4 regions of the Kitasatospora sp. NPDC004240 genome follow, and region 2 is predicted to be linked to each of the others. Evidence: riboswitches for the same ligand, from Rfam matches in the RefSeq annotation. Region 2 holds a riboswitch; each other region holds the start of a gene.
The links. Region 2 has a riboswitch for cyclic di-AMP ahead of ACWEQL_RS02460 (NlpC/P60 family protein). Riboswitches for the same ligand answer to the same signal wherever they lie in the genome.
Positions count from the first base shown of each region.

Region 1 (5,164 bases), on a different contig from region 2:
CCGGTCCACCACCGGGCCCACCGGGCCCACCCGCACCTCCGGCGGGCTTGCCGCCACCCCTCCGATTCATTAGGTTAGGCTCACCTAACCAATCGGAGGTCCCGCCATGAGCCCGTTCGCCGACGACGAGGTGACCGAGGTGCCCGAACCCACGGCCGCCGAGCGGGTCCACAGCCTGCTCACCGCCACCACCTCCCTGGTGATCCGGGCCTGCGGCGAGCACCACGCACTGGACACCCCCGTCTCGGCGCACGGCTCCCGACTGCGCCTGGGCGCGCCGATCGACGCGCCGCTCACCATCGCCGCCGCCCGCGAGAGCGAAGGCCTCGCCGTCGTCCTGGACCTCACCGACGTCGCCCCCGTCGCCGTCCGCGACCGGGTGCGCGGCCGGCTCACCCTCGCCGGCCGGCTGCGCCCGGCCCACCTCACCGACGACGGCCTCGGCGTCCACCTCTTCCTGGACGTCGCGCACGCCGTGCTCTCCACCCCGTACGGCACCACCGCGATGACCGGCGCCGATCTGGCCCTGGCCGCGCCGGACCCGCTGGCCCGGTACGAGGCCCCGCTGCTCACCCACCTCGCCGACGACCACCCGGACGCCCTCGCCACGCTCACCCGGCTGATCGACCCGAACCTGCTCGCCGAGCGGCCCGAGGTGCGCCCGCTCGCCCTCGACCGGTACGGCCTGGTGCTGCGCCTGGACCACCCGCACGGGCACCGCGACGTCCGCCTGGTGTTCCCCGAACCCGCCCGGAACACCGAGGAGTTCGGCCACCGGGTGCACGATCTGCTGACCGCCGCCCAGCGCGCGCTGCCCGCCCACCACTGGTGAACGGCCGCGGCCCCCACCGGCGAACGGCCCCGCCTGATGAACCGGCCCCGGCGCTTCGGCACGGGGCGGAACGGCGGCACCCGGGGGCCGGAAAAACGGGCGACCGGGCCGGAACCACGAGGAGGAGATCCTCGCGATTCCGACCCGGTCGAAGGGGGCGTTCCCCAGGGCGTGTCCCCCACGCCCTACGCCCGTGGATCCACTGGGGCGGCGATCACCCGGTCGGGCGGTCACCCGACATGACCATCCCGGATGGTCGTTCGCCCCGCACCCAGCGGTGGTCCGGGAAGGGTCAGAGCGCCACGCCGTGCGCGCGCAGGTAGGCGATCGGGTCGATGTCCGAGCCGTACTCCGAGCCGGTGCGGATCTCGAAGTGCAGGTGCGGGCCGGTCACGTTGCCGGTCGCGCCCGACAGGCCGATCTGCTGGCCGACGGTGACGGTCTGACCGATCTTGACGCCGATCACGGACAGGTGCGCGTAGTGGGCGTACTTGCCGTCGGCGAGCTTGATCTCGACCTCGTTGCCGTAGGCGCCGCCGTTGCCGGCCTTGACCACGGTGCCGGCGCCGACCGCCTTCAGCGGGGTGCCGGTGGCGGCGGAGAAGTCGACACCGGTGTGGTGGCCGGAGGACCACATGGAGCCGGCGACGCCGTAGGCGGTGCCGATGCGCGGGTTGGCCAGCGGGGCGGTGAAGCCGGAGGCGGCGGCCGCGACCGGGGTGGCCACCTGGGTGGCGGCCGGGGCGGCGGGCTTGGCGGCCTGGACCGGCTTCGGCGCGACGGACGGGGCGGCGGGCTTCGCGGCCGGAGCGGCCGGCTTGGTGGCCGGGGCGGCGGGCTTCGCGGCGGGAGCGGCGGGCTTCGCGGCGGGAGCCGCGGGCTTCGGGGCCGGAGCGGCCGGCTTGGCCGAGTCCGCGGAGGTCTGCGGCTTGGGGGCCTCGGCCGGCGCGGCGGCCTTGGCGCCCAGGGCGAGCTGCTGGCCCGGGAAGATCAGGTTCGGGTTGGAGCCGACGACCGAGCGGTTGTGCTCGTACAGCGCCTGCCAGCCGCCCTCGACGTGCTTGGCGGCGGCGATCTTCGACAGGGAGTCCCCGCCGGCGACCTTGTAGCTCTCCTCGGCGGCCGGCTTCTCGGCCGGCTTCTCCGCCGGCTTCTCGGCCACCACGACGGCGTCGTGGCTGGTGGCACCGGTCCAGGTGGCGGCCTGTACGGGCTGGGCCTGGGCGGCCGGCGCGGTGTGGGCCTGGGCGGTGACCGCGGTCACGAGGGGAAGGGCGAACGCGGCGCCGGTGACGGCGGTGGCGATGCCGATGCGGACGGCGCGGGGCAGGGCGGAACGACGGGCGTGAGCGGCCATGGCAGATTTCCTCTCCGACGCCTGCGAGGTGAGCTGTCGGGTTCGGGCTGGAGTTGCCCGGCCGCAAGCGCGGCTTCACCCCAAGCCGGACCGTGAATTCAGGTCCGGCGACTTACCTGTGGTTCCCCCGCTCCTGCCGTACAGAGTTCAGTTCGTACCACCGGGCAGCGGCAGGACTAGGCGTTCCACCCGGTGGCCACCCGGGCCATCGCCGGGCGGTCGCTGAACTAAAACCCATCCGTCCGGGCGAAGCAATGTCGATCTCCCGAATCCGGGGAAATCGGTCGGAATGCCGTGACACTCCGGATGATCCGCTGCACAGTACGTGCACGATTCGATTACCCCGCGCGCTGGATCACTGCCGCTGCGCCGATTTCGGCGGCAGTGCGCACACGATCACCTACGGACCGCCATCCCCCGACACACCACCGGTGACCCTTGTCACGTGGGCCCCCGGGGCGCACCATCGGGCCGTGGCTACTGACGAGGCCGGCACCCTGCGCCTGGGCACCGCGCGGGGCCGCTGGGTACTGCTGGCGACGGTGCTCGGCTCCAGCATGGCGATGCTCGACGGCACGGTGGTGAACGTCGCGCTGCCCCGGATCGGCGCCGATCTCGGGGCCCCGCTGGCCGCCCTCCAATGGACCCTCAACGCCTATCTGCTGACGCTGGCGGGGCTGATCCTGCTGGGCGGCGCGCTCGGCGACCGCTACGGCCGGCGCCGGATCTTCCTGCTCGGCGTCGCCTGGTTCGCCGCCGCCTCGGCGGCCTGCGCCGCCGCGCCCACCATCGAGGTGCTGGTCGCCGCCCGCGCCCTGCAGGGCATCGGCGGGGCGCTGCTGACCCCGGGTTCGCTGGCGATGCTCCAGGCCGTGTTCCATCCGGAGGACCGCTCCCGCGCGGTCGGCCTCTGGTCGGGCCTGGGCGGGGTGTCGGCGGCGGTCGGCCCGTTCCTCGGCGGCTGGCTGGTGGACGGCCCCGGCTGGCGGTGGATCTTCCTGCTGAACGTCCCGCTCGCCGTCGTGGTGATCGTGGTGGCCGCCCGACACGTCCCGGAGAGCCGCGACGAACGCGCCACCGGCCGCTTCGACGTGGCCGGCGCGGTGCTCGCCGCCCTCGCCCTCGGCTCCCTCACCTACGCGCTGACCGCCGCCGGCGAGGGCCTGGGCCCGCGGGTGTGGCTGAGCGGCGCGGCCGGACTGCTGCTCGGCACGGCCTTCGTCCTGGTCGAGCGCCGCCGGGCGGAGCCGATGCTGCCGCCGGAGCTGTTCGCCTCCCGGCTGTTCACCTCCGTGAACCTGGTCACCCTCTGCGTGTACGCGGCGTTCAGCGGGATCTTCTTCCTGCTGATGGTGCAGCTGCAGATCGTCTCCGGCTTCGCCCCGCTCACCGCCGGGCTGGCGCTGCTGCCGACCACCCTGCTGATGCTGACGCTCTCCGCCCGGGCCGGCGAGCTCGGCAAGCGGATCGGCCCCCGGCTGCCGCTCACCGTGGGCCCGCTGCTCTGCGCGGCCGGGACGCTGCTGATGCTGCGGATCGGGCCCGGCGCCTCCTACTGGACGGACGTGCTGCCGGCCGTCACCGTGCTGGGCTGCGGGATGGTGCTGCTGGTGGCGCCGCTCACCGCGACGGTGCTGGCCGCGGTGGAGGTGCGCCGGGCGGGCATCGCCAGCGGGGTCAACAACGCCGCCGCCCGCGCCGCCGGACTGCTCGCGGTGGCCGCGCTCCCGGCGCTGGCCGGGCTGAGCGGCGAGGACTACCGGGTGCCCGCCGAGGTGGACGCGGCCTTCCGGACGGCGATGCTGATCTGCGCCGGGCTGCTGGTCACCGGCGGGCTGCTCGCCCTGACGACCGTACGCGGCAACGTGCTCGCGCCCGAGGACCGCCCGGTGGCGGAGCCGGACTGCCAGTGGTCCTGCGGCGCCGGCGCCCCGCCGCTGGACCCGGGGCACCCGGGGCGCAAGCGCGAGGGCCCCGCCACCGGTCCGGCGGCGGGGCCCTCGGAGGGCTGACGGATCGTCAGAGGATGTCGCCCGGAGCGTACTTGGCGGCCTCCGGGTAGGCGGCCGCGACGGCCTCGATCCGGCGGACCACCTCGGCGACCTGGGCGCCGGCCGCACCGGTGAAGGACAGCTTGTCCGCGAGCAGCGCGTCCAGGGCGGCCCGGTCCAGCGGGATCCGCCCGTCGTTCGCCAGACGGTCCAGCAGCTCGTTCTCACGGGCGCCGGCGCGCATGGCCAGCGCGGAGGCGACGGCGTGCTCCTTGATGACCTCGTGCCCGGTCTCCCGGCCGACGCCCGCGCGCACCGCGCCCATCAGCACCTTGGTGGTGGCCAGGAACGGCAGGTAGCGGTCCAGCTCGGTCTCGATCACGGCGGGGAAGGCGCCGAACTCGTCGAGGACGGTCAGGAAGGTCTCCAGCAGGCCGTCGAAGGCGAAGAAGGCGTCCGGCAGCGCGACCCGGCGCACCACCGAGCAGGAGACGTCGCCCTCGTTCCACTGGTCGCCGCCCAGCTCGGCGGTCATCGAGGCGTACCCGCGCAGGATGACGGCCAGGCCGTTCACGCGCTCGCAGGAGCGGGTGTTCATCTTGTGCGGCATCGCGGAGGAGCCGACCTGGCCCTCCTTGAAGCCCTCGGTGACCAGCTCGTGGCCGGCCATCAGGCGGATGGTCTTGGCCAGGCTGGACGGCGCGGCGGCCAGCTGGACCAGCGCGGTCAGCACCTCGAAGTCCAGCGAGCGCGGGTAGACCTGGCCGACGCTGGTGAGCACGTTCTCGAAGCCGAGGTGGCCGGCGACCCGGCGCTCCAGCTCGGCGAGCTTGTCGGTGTCGCCGCCGAGCAGGTCCAGCATGTCCTGGGCGGTGCCGACCGGGCCCTTGATCCCGCGCAGCGGGTAGCGGGCGATCAGCTCCTCCAGACGGCGGAAGGCGACCAGCAGCTCGTCGGCGACGGTCGCGAAGCGCTTGCCGAGGG
Region 1 covers NZ_JBSGFD010000046.1:27,124-32,287, forward strand. Annotated here, with positions in the region: gene ACWEQL_RS15100 (DUF2470 domain-containing protein) at 107-832, shown strand; gene ACWEQL_RS15105 (M23 family metallopeptidase) at 1,125-2,189, opposite strand; cyclic di-AMP (ydaO/yuaA leader) riboswitch at 2,193-2,352, opposite strand; gene ACWEQL_RS15110 (MFS transporter) at 2,663-4,201, shown strand; gene purB (adenylosuccinate lyase) at 4,209-5,164, opposite strand, start outside.
Region 1: linked by a shared signal. The riboswitch ahead of ACWEQL_RS15105 (M23 family metallopeptidase) and the one ahead of ACWEQL_RS02460 (NlpC/P60 family protein) in region 2 are both predicted to bind cyclic di-AMP.

Region 2 (5,164 bases):
GCTGGTCGCCCGTCCGGGCGCCGAGGCCGGCGAGGGCGGCGAGCAGGGCTGACGCCCGCCCGCCCGTGCGGTGCACGGAACGCGGCGCGTCCGCGCACCGCACGGGACAATGCGTACGGGACGTACGGAGCGTGAGGACGAGGGCGGCGGCCGAGGGCGCGCGCCCCGCAGGACAGGATCGGAGCCGAGGACGTGGTGGACGCAGCGAAGGAGCCCGCCGGGCCGCAGGGGCAGCCGCCCGCTGTGGACGCGCAGGCGCCGGACGCGGTCGAGGCCGTCCCGCCCGGTGACGGGTCCGGTGGGGCCGGTGGGGCCGACGCGGTCGGGGCGTCCGGCGGGGACGCGGACGCGGCCGGCGAGGAGCCCGCGGCAGCGCCGTTTGACCCGGAGCCGGCGGAGCAGCTGGAGCGCCCGCTGCCCGAGGGGGTGCGCCGCCGGGTGGTGGGCCTGGCCGCCGACGCGCTGGGCGGGCTGCCGCCGGCCGAGCTGCCCCAGTCGCTGCGCCAGTACGCCAAGTTCACCCCGGCCCGGCGGGCCAAGTACGCGGCCACCGCGCTGGCCGCCGCACTGGAGTCCGAGCCGGCCTTCCGCGTCCGGATAGCGGAGCGGCTGAGGCTGGGCCAGCCGGACCTCGTACGGGCGCTGGAGAGCGGCAGCGTGCCGGGCGCCGCCGATCCGATGGACGTGGCCGCGGCCGCCTACCTGGTGCGCTCGGCCGGCTGGAGCCGGCTGGTCGCCGAGGCGGGCGAGGAGGCCGAGCGGGCGGGCGCCGAGGGCGCCGCCGCGGAGGCGGCCCGTCAGGTGGAGAAGCTGCAGGCGGAGCTGGCCGAGGTGCGCTCGGCCGCACGGGCGGACCTGGACCGCCAGCGGGTGGAGTCCGAGGGTGTTCGCAAGGAGGCCGACTCGCTGCGCCGCAAGCTGCGTTCGCTGGAGAGCGACACCCGCAGGGCGCAGGCCGAGACCCGCAAGCTGGCCGCCGAGCTGGAGGCGCTGCGGACGCAGTCGGCGGCCGAGCGCGGCGCCGCCGAGAGCGAGGCCCGGCGGCTGAAGCACCGGATCTCCGAGCTGGAGGGCGCCGCCGAGCAGGGGCGGCGTTCGGCCCGCGAGGGGCGCAGCGTGGAGGACATGCGGCTGCGGCTGCTGCTGGACACCGTGCTCCAGTCGGCGCAGGGGCTGCAACGCGAGCTGGCGCTGCCGGTCTCCCAGATCCGTCCGGCGGACCTGGTGGAGGCGGTCGTGCCGGGTTCGGCCTCGCCGCACGACGTGGCCCGGCGGGCGCTCGCGGAGGACGATCCGGCGCTGCTGGACCAGTTGCTGGCGATCCCGCAGGTCCACCTGGTGGTGGACGGCTACAACGTGACCAAGACCGGCTACCCGACCCTGCCGCTGGAGCAGCAGCGGCTGCGGCTGCTGGGCGGTCTGGCGATGCTGGCGCAGCGTACGCAGGCGGAGGTCACCTGCGTGTTCGACGGCCAGGACCTGGACGTGCCGGTGATCATGGCGCCGCCGCGCGGGGTGCGGGTGCGGTTCAGCCGGACCGGGGAGACGGCGGACGAGCTGATCCGCCGGCTGGTGCGGGCGGAGCCGCAGGGCCGGCCGGTGGTGGTGGTCTCCACCGACCGGGAGGTCGCGGAGGGCGTGCGCAAGGCGGGTGCGCGCCCGGTGGCGTCGGTGCTGCTGCTGAACCGGCTGGCGCGTCCCTGAGGATCGGTTCGGACCGGAACGGTCCTTGCCGCGCCCGGGTCTGTCGATCCCGGTCGAAGTGCGTGGGGTGACGTCGGGTCAGCCGTCGCGTTGCCGATGTGTGAGGATCGCGTGAAGCCCGTGCCGGGGTGGGGTGCGCGGGTGCCGAGGGAGTGGCGGAAACCCGTGATCTTCACTAGGGTCTGGCGTCAAACCTATTTTCTGGATTCTCACCCGTACGGGTGAGTCCCACAGGAAGAAGGAGCCCGTCCTTGGCCTCCCACCGCCGTCCCAAGCAGCCGAGTCGCGCGCGGGTCACCGTGCTCACCGCTGCCGCAGCGACCGCGGTCGCCCTCTCCGCCCAGGTCAGCGCGCACGCCGCGCCGCCGAAGCCGTCCAAGGAGGACGTCAAGGCGCAGATCGACCAGCTGAACGAAGAGGCCGAGCAGGCGACCGAGAAGTACAACGGCGCCAAGGAGCGGGCCGACCAGCTGCGCAAGCAGGCGGACCAGCTGCAGGACCAGGTGGCCCGCGGCCAGGAGCAGATGACGCAGCTGCAGGCCGGGCTGGCCGAGGTCGCCGGGGAGCAGTACCGCTCCGGTGGCATCGACCCGTCGGTGCAGCTGATGCTCGCCTCCGACCCGTCCGGCTACCTGGACAAGGCCTCCAGCGTGCAGCAGGCCAGCACCAGCCAGGCCGAGGCGCTCAAGGGCCTGCTCGACCAGCAGCGCCGCCTGGACCAGCAGAAGACCGAGGCCGCGGCCGTCCTCGCCTCGCTGGACGCCACCACCAAGGACCTGAACCAGTCCAAGGCGGAGGTCAACAAGAAGCTCCGGGAGGCCCAGGACCTCCTGAACTCGCTGAGCGCCGCCGACCGCGCCGCGCTGCAGCAGGCCAAGGCCGCCGAGGACCGCGCCTCGCGCGACGCCGTCCGTGCCGACATGGGCGCGGCCAACCTGCCGCAGGCCGGCGGCTACGCCGGCGTGGCGGTCTCCAAGGCGCTGAGCAAGCAGGGCTCGCCGTACAAGTGGGGCGCCACCGGGCCGAGCACCTTCGACTGCTCGGGCCTGATGGTCTGGGCGTACGGGCAGGCGGGCGTCGGGCTTCCGCGCACCTCGCAGGCGCAGGGCAGCTACGGCACCGCCGTCCCGTCGCTGGCCGAGGCCCAGCCGGGCGACCTCATCATCTACCGCAGCGACCGCAGCCACGTCGCGATGTACATCGGCAACGGCATGGCGGTGCACGCCCCGCGCACCGGTGACGTCGTGAAGATCATGAAGGCCGACGGCAAGGCCGACGGCATGTCGATCAACACGATCCGCCGCATCTGACGCCTCCTCAGCGTCCCTGACACGCCCGGGACGCATGGGAACCCCTGTGTGATCCACGCCACCCTCCGAGCGGGGGTGGCGTGCTCATGCGTGGCATTCGGATGACAAATGATCAGCCCGGGGTAGGGGGGTGATCACGCATGGTCATATTCGTGCGAGCACTCGGCTGACATTCCGTCTTTTTTCTGACAAGGATTTGAACGGATCACGGATTCATTACTAGGGTCGTGCCTCGAACCACCGCACTGTCGATCACCCATCCCGGGTGGCGGCGGTGGTTACCGCCGAGTTCGCGAGGCAGCTGGGGTGGCACGCCACCCGACAGGGGACCCCTCAGGGGGGCTGCGCAGCGGAGCCGGGGAACCACACGTTCCTCCGGGGTGAATCGGCGCCAGGTCGGCCGGTGGAACGGTCGGTGAGGCGTCGTAGGGCATGCTTCCGGCCCGAACCCGTCAGCTCACCCGGTAGGCGGACGTAGGAAGAAGGAGTCCGCCTTCGTGGCGTCCCATCGTCGTCCCAAGCCCGCCGGCAAGGCCCGCGTCTCGATCCTCACCGCCGCCGCCGCTGCCGCCGTGGCCCTGTCCTCGCAGTCGGGCGCGCACGCCGACCCGACGCCGACCAAGGACCAGGTCAAGGAGCAGGTCGACCAGCTCCACCAGCAGGCCGAGGTCGCCAGCGAGAAGTACAACGCGTCCCAGGCCAAGCAGCAGGAGCTGCAGAAGCAGGTCGGCGAGATCCAGGACAAGGTGGCCCGCCAGCAGGAGCAGGTCACCGAGCTCCAGAGCGGCCTCGCCGAGATCGCCGGCGAGCAGTACCGCAACGGCGGCATCTCGCCGACCGTCCAGCTGATGCTCTCGACCAGCCCGGACAACTTCCTCAGCCAGGCCGACACCCTCAACCAGGCGGGCAGCTCGCAGTCCGGCGCCCTCAAGGAGCTCCAGGGCCAGCAGCGCAAGCTGGACCAGGACCGCAACGAGGCGCAGAGCAAGCTCAACGAGCTGGACGCGACCACCAAGCAGCTCAAGGCCGACAAGGACGAGGTCCAGTCCAAGCTGGCCAAGGCCCAGGAGCTGCTCAACTCCCTCACCGAGAAGGAGCGCCTGGAGCTCCAGCTGGCCGAGGAGAAGGCCGCCGCCGAGGCCAAGCAGAAGGCCGACGCCGCCAAGGCCGCCGCCAACGCCGCGGACCGCGCCTCCCGCGGCGGCGACCGCACCGACGTCAGTTCGCCGGTGACCAAGCCCGCCACGCCCACCACCACGCCCGCCCCCAACGGCTCACGCGCCGCCGCGGCGATCGCGGCCGCGGAGAGCAAGCTGGGCAAGCCGTACGTCTACGGCGCCACCGGCCCGGACTCCTTCGACTGCTCGGGCCTCACCGGCTGGGCGTACCGCCAGGCCGGCGTGTCGCTGCCGCGGACCTCGCAGCAGCAGGCCAACGCCGGCACCCGGCTCGGTTCCAACCTCGCCAACGCGCAGCCCGGCGACCTGATCATCTTCTACAGCGACAACCACCACGTGGGTATCTACGTGGGCGGCGGCCAGGTCATCCACGCGCCGAAGCCCGGTGCTCCGGTCCGGTACGAGGCGGCCTCGAACATGCCGATCTCGGTCATCGTGCGCGTCTGATCCCGCGTCGGCCTTCCGTCGGGCCCGGTCTCCCTGGGGGAGGCCGGGCCTGCGGCTTTTCCGGAACGCCGGACCGATGTCCGATTAGGAGTCAAATATTCGAGCTTGGAGGGGTTTGGACTCGCTCGTCCCGACTCGCTAACGTCTGCCACCGGACTCCCGCTTCCACGGCCGCCCGTTCGGGCGGCGGCGGGGCCCGGGCGCAGGATCGGAGCCGCAACCGCATGGCCGTGCACCGCCGACCCCATCTGCCAGCCGCGCCGTTGCTCGCCCGGGCGGCGGTGCTCACCGCGGCCGCCACGACCGCGCTCGGAGTGGTGACCGGCGGCAGCGCCCAGGCCACGCCGGGCGCGCCGGACGCGCCGCCGAACCGCAAGGACGTCAAGGCCCAGGTGGAGCAGCTGTACGACGAGGCCGAGCAGGCCTCCGAGCGCTTCAACGCGGCCCAGGAGCACCAGCAGCGGCTCCAGGCCGAGACCGGCGCGCTGCAGAGCCAGATCGCCCTCGGGCAGGAGGAGCTGGACC
Region 2 covers NZ_JBSGFD010000005.1:30,019-35,182, forward strand. Annotated here, with positions in the region: gene ACWEQL_RS02445 (hypothetical protein) at 1-52, shown strand, start outside; gene ACWEQL_RS02450 (NYN domain-containing protein) at 193-1,704, shown strand; gene ACWEQL_RS02455 (NlpC/P60 family protein) at 1,956-3,014, shown strand; cyclic di-AMP (ydaO/yuaA leader) riboswitch at 3,345-3,501, shown strand; gene ACWEQL_RS02460 (NlpC/P60 family protein) at 3,512-4,639, shown strand; gene ACWEQL_RS02465 (NlpC/P60 family protein) at 4,864-5,164, shown strand, end outside.

Region 3 (5,164 bases), on a different contig from region 2:
CGGTCGAGGCGATGGCCATCGCGGCCGTGGACGCCCTGCTGGAGGAGGTCGGCGGGAACGCCGCCCAGCGCGGGGAGTTCATGTTCCAGCCGGAGCTGGTGATGCGCGGCTCCACCGGCGGCCGCGCCAGGTAGCCGCCGCGCGCGTACGCGAGAAGGGTCCCCGGGAAGCTCCCGGGGACCCTTCTCGCGTTCCTCCGCGCGTTCCTCCGCGTGTTCCTAGCCCTCCTGGGCGGTCGGCCGGTCCTGGGCGACCCGGTGCCCGTCCGAGGCGTCGCCGGTCCGGGTCTCGGTGCGGCGGCCGCGGGCCAGGTAGTCGCGGAGGATCAGCTCGACGGCGTCCTGCGGGTTCCTGGTGCCGGAGAGCATCATCGCGTCGATCGCGAGGTTGGCGTCGAGCGTGACGGTGACCTGTGGTGCCATGGTGACTCCTCCTCGGGTGCGGGGCAGCAGCATGCCCCGCCGGGGAGGGTTCCGGCCACGCGGGCAGGTCCGGGGCAGGTCCTGAGCGCGCCGGCGCGTACTCGGGCAGGCCGAAGCCCCCGGGGGAGCGGCAGGGCTCCTCCCGGGGGCTTCGGGTGCGGGATCAGACGCGGCCGGCGAAGTCCGGGGCCCAGCTCGCGACGGTCGCCACGCGGACGCCCGAACGCGGGTTGGCGGCCTCGACGTACTTGCCGTCGCCGATGTAGATCGCGACGTGGTAGACGCCGGAGTCCTTGCCGTTGTTGGACCAGAACAGCAGGTCGCCCGGCTGCAGGGAGTCCAGCGAGACGTGGGTGCTCGCGGCGGCCTGGTCGGCGGCGACGCGCGGCACCGAGATGCCGGCGGCGCGCAGGGCGGCCTGGGTCAGGCCGGAGCAGTCCCAACCGCCGTTGCCGGTGCCGCCGTAGACGTACGCCTGGCCGACCTTGGACTGGGCGAAGGAGACCGCGGCGGCCTTGGAGCCGGTGACGGCCTGGGCCGCCGGGGCCGGGGTCTGGGCGGCGGGCTTGGCCGCGGCCGGCTTGGTGGCCGGGGTGGTCGCCGCGCCCTGCTGGGTCTTGCCGCCGGAGCGGTCGAACCAGTCGAACTTCTGCTCCGAGGCGCCGTCCTGGGAACGGCCGCCGCGCTCGCCCAGGGCCAGCTGCTGGCCCGGGTAGATGACGTTCGGGCCGTCGGTCAGGACGTCGCGGTTGAGCTCGTACAGGCGCTCCCAGCCGCCCTGGACGTGGTTGCGGTCGGCGATCGCGGAGAGCCAGTCGCCGGCGATGACGGTGTACTGGCCGCGGCCGTCCTGCTGGCGCCACTTCTGCCAGTCCTGGGCGCCCTTGGCGGCGTCCTGGGCCGGGGTCTGCGCCGGGGCCTGCGCGGCGGGCTTGGGGGCCTCGGCGGGCTTCGGGGCGGCGGGGGCCGGGGCGGCCGGCTTGGCGGCGGGGGCCGGGGTGGCGGGCTTGGCGGCGGCCGGGGCGGCGGTGTCGACGGCGGCGGGGGCGCCGCCCTTGGTCAGGCCGGCCTTGACGGAGCAGACGGGCCAGGCGCCGGGGCCCTGGACGGCGAGCACCTTCTCGGCGGTCGCGATCTGCTGGTCCTTGGTGGCCAGGTCGGCGCGCGGGGCGAAGGCGGTGCCGCCGAAGGCGGCCCAGGTGCTGGAGGTGAACTGCAGGCCGCCGTAGAAGCCGTTGCCGGTGTTGATGGCCCAGTTGCCGCCACTCTCGCACTGCGCGACCTTGTCCCAGGTGGCGACCGAGGCGGCGGAGGCGGAGCCGGCGGTGAGGGTGGGGATCGAGAGGCCGACGCCGGCGACGCCGATGGCGGCGATCAGGCGGCGGGCACGGCGGGGCAGGGCGGTGCCGTTGGTGGGAAGCATGAAGACGTGGTCCTCTCCCACGCCTGCGAGGTGAGCTGTCGGATTCGGGCTGGAGTTGCCCGGCCGCGCTGTGGTTGGCGGCTTCACCCCTAGCCCTGAACCGGCCGCGAGGACCGGTCCGGGGCGACTTACCTGTGGGTCCCCCGCTCCTGCCGTGGTGCGTTCTGCGCTGCCAGCGCATCCGACGGCAGGACTCGGCGTTGCGGATGCACTGGGTCCGTGTGGCCACGAACGGGGAGCACGTTAAGCAGACCCGTTCTCAAACCGCAAACATGTGTGACGCTCGTCACGAGGTGCGGGCGCGGCCCGATTCCGCTGTCCATCATGATCAGAAATGACCGTTTTCCGGCAACCTCCGTACGGTCGAGCGGTTCTGCCCGTGCATCAGGGGCGAGGTGCGGCGTGGCCGACCGGGTGGCGGGTTGCGCGACGACGGGCGCGGCCGAGGGGCTGGGGTGGTCGTCGCCGGTCCCGAAATGCCCTGGCGCGCATAGCCGGTCAAAATGCGGCAGACCGGACAGAGTGGACGGGTGGCCTCCAACTTCGCCGCCTCGGTGGGCGATGCTCCGCCGGTCGGCGGGGTGCCGGCCGCCGCGGTCGGCTCCCAGGTGGCGCGGGTACGCGTTCGGGCAAAGCGCCAAAGATCGGGCATACGGGACGAATGGTCTCCAACTCCGGCGCTCCGCAGGAGGATGCGCCGCCGGCCGCGGGGCGGGCGCGGTGGCCGCCGCGGTCGGCGAGGGGGCCGCTGCGTCGCCCGCTGAGCGGGCCATGGGCCCCCGTCCGGGCCCGTGGCCGCCCTCGGCGCCCCGAGCGGCCCCGACGGCCCCCAGGCGGCCCCTGCGGCCCCGCGCCGGCCGTCGCCGGGCGAGCCGCCGTGGCTCCGGTGCCGCCGCCGGGGCGGTGGCGCGCGGCCCGCGGAGCGTCGTACGGGTCACCGAGGAGGTGCTGCTCGACGCCGACGGCACCTCAACCCGGCACGCATGCCCACGGGTTGCCGTTCCGGGGGCGAACCGGCCGTCACCCCGGCCGGCCCTGCCCGGCCAGGGGGTTCCAGAGCCCGCCACGACCTGGTGACCGCGCGGTCCGTCAGTGGAACCACCGTCACCCCGGCGGGCGCGCCGCAGCGGTACGCCCACCCCCGCGGCCTGCGGCGCCCGGCAGGTGGCGGAAAAGGGAGGGGCCCGGTACCGACACGCGGTACCGGGCCCCTCGGGCGTCCGTACGGACCTACTCGGCGGCGGGCTCCTCGGCGTCGGCCTCGGCCGGCACCTCGACGGGGGCCGGCAGCGCGGCCAGGTAGGTGGAGGCGATCAGCTGGCCGACCGTCGGGTAGGCGCCCAGCGGGGCGGCGCTCGGGCAGCCGGTCTCCTCGGCGGCGGCGGCCAGCAGCTCGGCGTCGGCCTCCGGGCCGATCACCAGCGGGGCCAGCGCGGGGCGCTCGGAGCCGGTGTCCTTGAGGTGCTGGACGGCGGCGGCCACCGAGCCGGGCACGTCGAGCGCGGCGGCGACCACCGGCACGGCGAGGCGCGCGGCGAGCAGCACGCCGGTGATGCCGGCCGCGGCGGCGGCCTCCTCGCCACCGACGGTGGTGAGGACCACGCCGTCGGCGGCGGTGGCGATGGCGAACAGCCGGGCGCGGTCGGCGCGGGCCAGGTTGGCCTCGGAGAGACGGACGTGGACGGCCTCGGCGAGCAGCGGGTGCGGGCCGAGCGCGTCGGTGACGGGCGAGCCGTACTCGGCCGCCAGCGCGTGCAGGTCGTCGAGGAAGCCGTGCGGGCCGGCGACCAGCGGTACCACGATCGGCGCGGGCGCGCCCACGCCGGCGGCGTGCGCCAGCAGCTCGGCGACGGTGCGCTCGCCGGAGTTCTCGGCGCCCTCGGCGTCGGCGAGGTAGCCGGCCGCCGTCTCGACGCCGTTCTGCTCGCTGCGGACGATCGACAGCAGCTCGTCGACGACGGGACGGGACTCGGGCCCGGCGGTCGCGGGCACGGCGAGCAGCAGGGCCGGGGAACCGGCCGGGATCTCGGGGCGCTCGGGACGGCGGTGGCGCCCCCGCGCACGGGAGCCTGGAGTGCGGACGGGCAGTGGCGCGCCCGGGATGGCTGCGGTGCTCATGGCGGAGATCGTAGGACATCGGCCCGCCGGGGTTGCAGTCGGCTACCGCACGGGGAGGGTCGGAGCGTCCGTAATCCGGACATTTCTCGCCGAATCTCCACTCGGTCACCGGTGCCGGATATGACGCTCCCGGGCGGGGGGTCCGTTGCAGCCTCCGGGAGTGAGATGTCTCACAGGTTTGAAACCGGCTGACGGAGGGTCACGGGCGCGCGACTCCCGGCGTTCGAAGATCAACATTCAGCGGGGGGTCGCCTACGGGGGGTTATCGGAGGGCCCCCGATTCAGTCGACTATGTCCGTTTACGTACCGTCAGGCGGGGGTCGGGGGGTCACCCGTGAAGGCCTCGTGCACCTGCAACGTCCCGTGCTGATGCACGTGCACTGCCAGCTATCATCGCGTCAAGTGAGGCGTTGTGCCGGGCCGGTACGGGGCCGGCCCCCGTCGTCGCGGCTGAGGGCCGGGGCGCCGAGCTGGACGATCACTCCGGAGCTCTTCGGGAGACTTCTATGCACGACACGTACGACACCTATGACGCGCACAACGGGATGGCGGCTGCGGACCTCAAGGATGTGGTCTGGCAGAAGAGCCTGTACAGCAACTCCCAGGGCAACTGCGTCGAGTTCGCCGCCCTCCCGGGGGGCGAGGTGGCGATGCGCAACTCGCGCTTCCCGGACGGGCCGGCGCTCATCTACACGCGGGCCGAGATCGCCGCGATGCTGCTCGGCGTCAAGGACGGGGAGTTCGACCACCTGGCGGTCTGACCGGCCGCCGTCTTCGCCATCGGGTGGCCGTCGTGGGTGCTGACACCACGACGGCCTTTGTCCTCTCCGGCCGCCACGCGCCCGTCGGCGCGGTTCCGGGCCGCATGTCCGGCCGCGTGTCCTGCCGCGCGCCCCGCGACGTGTCCCGTCGCGAGCTCCGCCGCCGCCCGTCCTGCCGCATGTCCTGCCGCGCGTCCTAGGCGGACCGCCGGTGCCGCCCACCGGCCTCCACCGTCGCGCTCTCCTCGGACTCGAAGAGCGCCCAGACCACCTTGCCGCCGCCCAGCGGGTGCCAGCCCCACGAGCGGCTGAAGGAGTCGACCAGGTGCAGCCCCCGGCCGGACTCCGCGACGAAGTCCGCCTCCCGGGCCACCGGGCCCGTGGTGCTGGGGTCGCTCACCGCGCAGACCACCTGCGGGGAGCGGTGCACCAGGCTGATC
Region 3 covers NZ_JBSGFD010000117.1:2,443-7,606, reverse strand. Annotated here, with positions in the region: gene ACWEQL_RS27315 (LacI family DNA-binding transcriptional regulator) at 1-134, shown strand, start outside; gene ACWEQL_RS27310 (hypothetical protein) at 219-422, opposite strand; gene ACWEQL_RS27305 (transglycosylase family protein) at 586-1,866, opposite strand; cyclic di-AMP (ydaO/yuaA leader) riboswitch at 1,853-2,024, opposite strand; gene ACWEQL_RS27300 (hypothetical protein) at 3,076-3,963, opposite strand; gene ACWEQL_RS27295 (DUF397 domain-containing protein) at 4,470-4,724, shown strand; gene ACWEQL_RS27290 (ATP-binding protein) at 4,921-5,164, opposite strand, start outside.
Region 3: linked by a shared signal. The riboswitch ahead of ACWEQL_RS27305 (transglycosylase family protein) and the one ahead of ACWEQL_RS02460 (NlpC/P60 family protein) in region 2 are both predicted to bind cyclic di-AMP.

Region 4 (5,164 bases), on a different contig from region 2:
GTGCCTCGGTGCCTCGGTGCTCCGGGCCCCGGGCCCCGGGCCCCGGGCTTCAGGGCTTCGGCCAGGCCCGCAGCCCGTCGGTCAGCACGCCGATCAGCCGGTCCTGGGTGACGGCCGGGTCCTCGGCGAGCCGGAAGGCGCCGCCGATCGACAGCGAGGCGAAGCCGTGGGCGACCGAGCGGACCGTACGCGCCGCATGGATCGCCTCGGAACCCTCCAGGCCGTACGCGCGCAGCATCGCCACGATCACCCCGACCAGCCGCCCGGCCGCCCGGGTCAGCTCGTCGTCCGCCTGCGGGGCCTGCGGCAGTGCGGCGTAGCGGTGCGGGTGCTCGACGGCGTACCCGTGGTAGGCGCGCAGCACGGCGTCCACGGCCTCGTCCCCGCCGCGGCCGAGGGCCGCCTCGGCGAGCCGGTCGGCCAGTTCCCCGGTGACCCGGACGGCGATCAGCCGGCGCAGCTCGGCGAGGCCGCCGCTGACGTGCTTGTAGAGGGACGGGGTGGCGACGCCGGCGCGGGCGGCGACGGCGGCCAGGGTCAGGGCCTCCGGGCCCTGCTCGTCGATGAGGGCGAGGGCGTGGGTGACGACCTGGTCGGGGGTCAGTCCGGCGCGGGGCATGGGGGTTCTCCGGGGGCTCGCGTACGGCGTCGGTCTCGGCGACGGTGCCGGCGTCGGTTTCGGCGTCGGTGTCGGTTTCGGTTCTGGGTTCGGCTGAGGGGCCGGGCTCAGAGGGAGGCGAGGAAGGGCAGCAGGGCGTCGGCGGTGGCCTGCGGGGAGTCCGCCATCGGGTAGTGGCCGGCCCCCTCGATCATCACCTTGCGGGCGTTCAGCGCGGCGGCCTGCCGGTCGGCGACCAGCTCCGGCTTCGGGAAGTCGGGGTCCTTGGAGCCCATGATCACCAGCGCCGGGCAGCGGACCGCGGCGGTCCAGCCCTCGGGCGCCGAGTTGCCGTGCGTGTAGCCCCGGGTGGCGGTCCTGCGGCCCGGGGTGCGCAGGGCGGCGACCAGGCCGGCCACGTACGCGTCGAGGTCGGCCGGGCGGGGGCCGGGGAAGGCCATCTTGCGCAGGTAGAAGCCCCAGAAGGCGGGGGCGCGCTCCACCAGGGCGCCCAGGGCGCGGACCAGGGTGCGCTGCGCGAGGTTCGGCGGGAGGTTCTCGATGAAGGCGTCCAGCAGGACGATCCCGGCGACCCGCTCCGGCGCGTCGCCCGCGGCCCTGACCACGCTCGCACCGGTGTAGGAGCTGCCGGCCAGGACGGCCCGTTCGATGCCGAGGTGGTCCAGCAGGGCGAGGACGTCGCCGGCGATGGCGGCCGGCGAGTAGTCGTCCCAGACGATCGAGGACTCGCCGAAGCCGCGCAGGTCCATGGTGATCACCCGGCGGCCGGCCGCGACCAGCAGCGGGTGCAGGTGCCGGTACGCGGCGCGGCTGTCGAGCATGCCGGGCAGCAGGACGACGGGCAGGCCCTCGCCGTGCTCGGTGTCGTCGAAGGCCAGCCGGCCGCCGGGGAGGTCCAGGTGGCGGGTGGCGGGGGTGGCGGTGCGGGACATCGTGGGCCTCCTCGGTCCGTTGTGCGACTGCCGATAGCCATAAAGCTAAGGCTAATAGCCTTAGCCGTCAAGCGCTCGGCGCGGGGAGACCGCCGGGAGGCGTCGAAGGTGTCGAGGGTGTCGAGGGTGCGGAGGCGCCCGTGGCGTCCGTGGCGTCGGTGGTGGACCCTCCGGTGGTCAGACCCCCTCCACCTTGAACGGGTCGTGCTCGGCGAGCAGCTTCTCCAGTCGCGCCTGGTCGACCCGGCTGACGATCTCGCCGGCCTCCTGCCGGTCCCGGATCACCTTGGCCAGGGTGAAGGCCGAGGTGATCGTGTAGAGGAGGCCGACGCCGAGGAAGGCCCGGGTCCACCCCTCCACCGGGAGGTAGGCGATGCCCACCGCGAGCGCGGTGCCGGAGATGGCGAAGGACAGCACGGCCTGGACGTGGTACGCCGCCGTGGTGCGGGACTGCATCTGTGAGCTCATGGCGCCAGAATCCCGGCCGGTCGGGCCGTACGCATGAGTAGGCGTACTCAGTTCAAGGGTCGTTCGTTGACGCACTTTTACGTCCGGTAGGGTGCGTGCTGTCGTCAGACGTGACGGAGCGCCCATCGCGTGCCACGGCGTCAGGGCAGTGACCGACTGTCCCGAACGAATGGCTTGGAATCAGGGGCTCCTAGGATTAACGTTTGATAACGCAGCGCGGTCGAAACGCCGTACCCGACGGCACCGTGCACGTCGCCTAATCCCGCACGACCCGCCCCCGGGCAGGTCAGGGAGCCGGGGAACCACGTTCCTTGGGGTGAATCGGCCAGGCCCCCGGGCCCGGCCGTAGGAGACCTTCCTGCTCCGAACCCGTCAGCTAACCCGGTAGGCGCGAAGGAAGGAAAGGAGCGCGCCTCCGTGGCGTCGACGCACTCCCCGGTCCAGCCGACGGGCTCCGCCGCCGGCACCCAGCTGCTCGACTGGCCGCCCGCGCACGACAGCGTGTACGCCGGCGTCGCCGACGAGACGGCCCCGCAGCCCGCCGAGACCAACCGGCACCGGATGCCCCGCCAGACCCGGGGCACCGCCCCGCTGCTGGGCGTCACCGCCGTCGCCGCCACCCTCGGCGCGACCGGCTTCGCCTCCGCCACGCCGGCCTCCGCGCCCGCCGTCTCCACCCCGGACGAGACCCCCGTCGCGCTCGCCGCCGACCCCGGCCTCGCCCTCGCCGCGCGCATCCAGCTCCAGGCCGACAGCCAGCGCACCGCCGCCGAGGAGAGCGCCCGCCTCCAGGCCGCCCAGGACGCCCAGGCCAAGAAGGTCGCCCAGCAGCAGGAGGCCAAGAAGGCCGCCGACGCGGCCGAGGCCGCCCGGATGGCCGCCATCAACCTGCCGGTGAAGGACTACAACCTCTCCGCCCACTACGGGCAGAGCGCCCGCTACTGGGCCCACCTGCACACCGGCCTGGACTTCGCCGCCTCCACCGGCACCCCGGTGTACGCGGTCGGCGCCGGCACCATCACCTCGGCCGGCTGGTCCGGCTCGTACGGCTACCGGATCGTCGAGACCCTGCCCGACGGCACCGAGATCTGGTACTGCCACCTCTCCTCGATCATCAAGGGCTCCGGCAAGGTCGTCCCCGGCCAGCAGATCGGCAAGGTCGGCGCCACCGGCAACGTCACCGGCCCGCACCTGCACGTCGAGGTCCGCCCCGGCGGCGGCGCCCCGGTCGACCCGGAGACCTGGTTCGAGCAGCGCGGCCTCACCCCCTGACGCCCGCCCCACGCCACACCGGACGGTCCCGGGAGCACGCGCTCCCGGGACCGTCCGCGTTCCTGCCCTCCGTGTCACGCCGCCCGGATCACTCCGGCAGCTCGTCCTGGGCCGTGTCGTCCTGGGGCGGCTCGTCCATGTCGTCCTGGGGCAGCTGCGCCAGGTACGCCTCGATCTCCTCCTGGCCCGGTTCCGGCGCCAGGTCCGGGTACTCCTCCACCAGCAGCCGCGGCAGACTGGGCACCGTCCAGTCGCCGTACAGGTCCAGTGCCACCGAGACCGCCGCCGCCTCGAAGCCCTCGAAGTCCCCGGCCAGCTCCTGCGGCATCGGGCGGCCCAGCGCGGTCAGCTCCGCCAGGTTGCGGTAGCTGCGCCGCATCAGCCCCTGCTCCAGCAGCATCCGGGCGCCGTCCGTGGCCATGCCCACCGACATCAGCCGGGTCGGACCCCAGCCGCCGTCACCGTCCACCGGGTCCAGCAGACCGGCCCGCTCCAGCTCCTCGTACGCGGCCGCCCGCCCCGCCGGATCCAGCGTGCGGAACCCCTCCAGCCAGGCCCGGACCGCCGCGTCGTCCGCGACGTCCACCCCGGCGGCGCGCAGCAGCAGCGCGTACAGCCGGGGCCAGGTCACCAGGTCGGCCCGGCGCAGCAGGCCGGCCGCCAGTTCGCCCTGCCACTCGGCCTCGGCGTGCAGCCGCTCCTGGCGCTTGGCGTTCAGCCGCTTGGCCGCGCGCTGGTGGTCGATCAGCAGGTCCACCGCCCGGCCGTACTCCAGCGGGTCCTGCTCCGGCGCGGGCTGGACGTACAGGTGGAGCCGCTCGTACAGCAGCTGCTCCAGGGTGTTCGAGGTCAGCTCGGGCCATCCGTCGTGCATCCTGCCGTCGCCCAGTTCCAGCAGGGCCAGCACCGTCCGCACCGGCTCCTCGGCCACCGGCGCGCGGCCCTGGGCCTGCGCCCAGGCGAGCAGGTCGGCGGCCCTGGTGCGCGGGGCGAGCCGCAGGTCTTCTTCTTCCATGTTCACGTACGGTAATCGCTGGCCGGAGGTAGGGTCGGCAGGCATGGTGCCCGTTCTGCTCACCGGCCCGCGACTGGCCGTCCGCGAGTTCCACCACACCCCGGAGGACGTCGACGCGCTGCACGCGGTCTTCGGCGACCCGGAGACCTGCCGGTACCTGCCGTTCGAGCCGCGCGACCGCGAGGACTGCGACGACCAGGTCGAGCAGTACCTGGAGGAGGCCCAGCGCGAGATCCGCACGGTCTACCGGCTCGCCGTCACCCGGCTCGCGGACGCCGAGGACCCGGCCGACGCGGTGCCGATCGGCAACGCCGCCCTCGGCCTCGGCGAGCACCGCGGCGCCACCCTCGGCTACGCGCTGCGCCGGGACACCTGGGGGCAGGGCTACGCGGGCGAGATCACCGCCCTGCTGTGCGACTTCGCCTTCGCCACCCTGGGTGTGCACCGGCTGGAGGCCCGGGTGGACACCGACAACGCGGCCTCGGCCCGGGTGCTGACACGGGCCGGGTTCCGGCTGGAGGGGCGGATCCGGCACGACCTGTACCTGGGCGGCCGCTGGCACGACTCCTACCAGTACTCGCTGCTGGAGGACGAGTGGTCGTCGTGATCCCCGCGATCCGCGTGATCCCCGCGATCCGCGTGATCCCCGCGATCCGCGTGGTCACCGTGGTCCGGCGCGGGTCCGGGGCCGGGTAGGGCGGCCGGGGGTTATCCCCACCCCCGGTTCGCCGGGAGACCGGATGTCCGGCCCGCTGCCGCTCTGCGAGTCTGGGATCACCCCCAGGAACCGCCGCCACGACAGACCGAGGACCGACCGGCCATGAGCAGCCAGTACGCACCCCACCGTGAGTACGACGT
Region 4 covers NZ_JBSGFD010000063.1:9,356-14,519, reverse strand. Annotated here, with positions in the region: gene ACWEQL_RS18925 (TetR/AcrR family transcriptional regulator) at 50-619, opposite strand; gene ACWEQL_RS18920 (alpha/beta fold hydrolase) at 727-1,551, opposite strand; gene ACWEQL_RS18915 (YiaA/YiaB family inner membrane protein) at 1,729-2,019, opposite strand; cyclic di-AMP (ydaO/yuaA leader) riboswitch at 2,263-2,424, shown strand; gene ACWEQL_RS18910 (M23 family metallopeptidase) at 2,437-3,291, shown strand; gene ACWEQL_RS18905 (hypothetical protein) at 3,380-4,306, opposite strand; gene ACWEQL_RS18900 (GNAT family N-acetyltransferase) at 4,350-4,913, shown strand; gene ACWEQL_RS18895 (sensor domain-containing protein) at 5,127-5,164, shown strand, end outside.
Region 4: linked by a shared signal. The riboswitch ahead of ACWEQL_RS18910 (M23 family metallopeptidase) and the one ahead of ACWEQL_RS02460 (NlpC/P60 family protein) in region 2 are both predicted to bind cyclic di-AMP.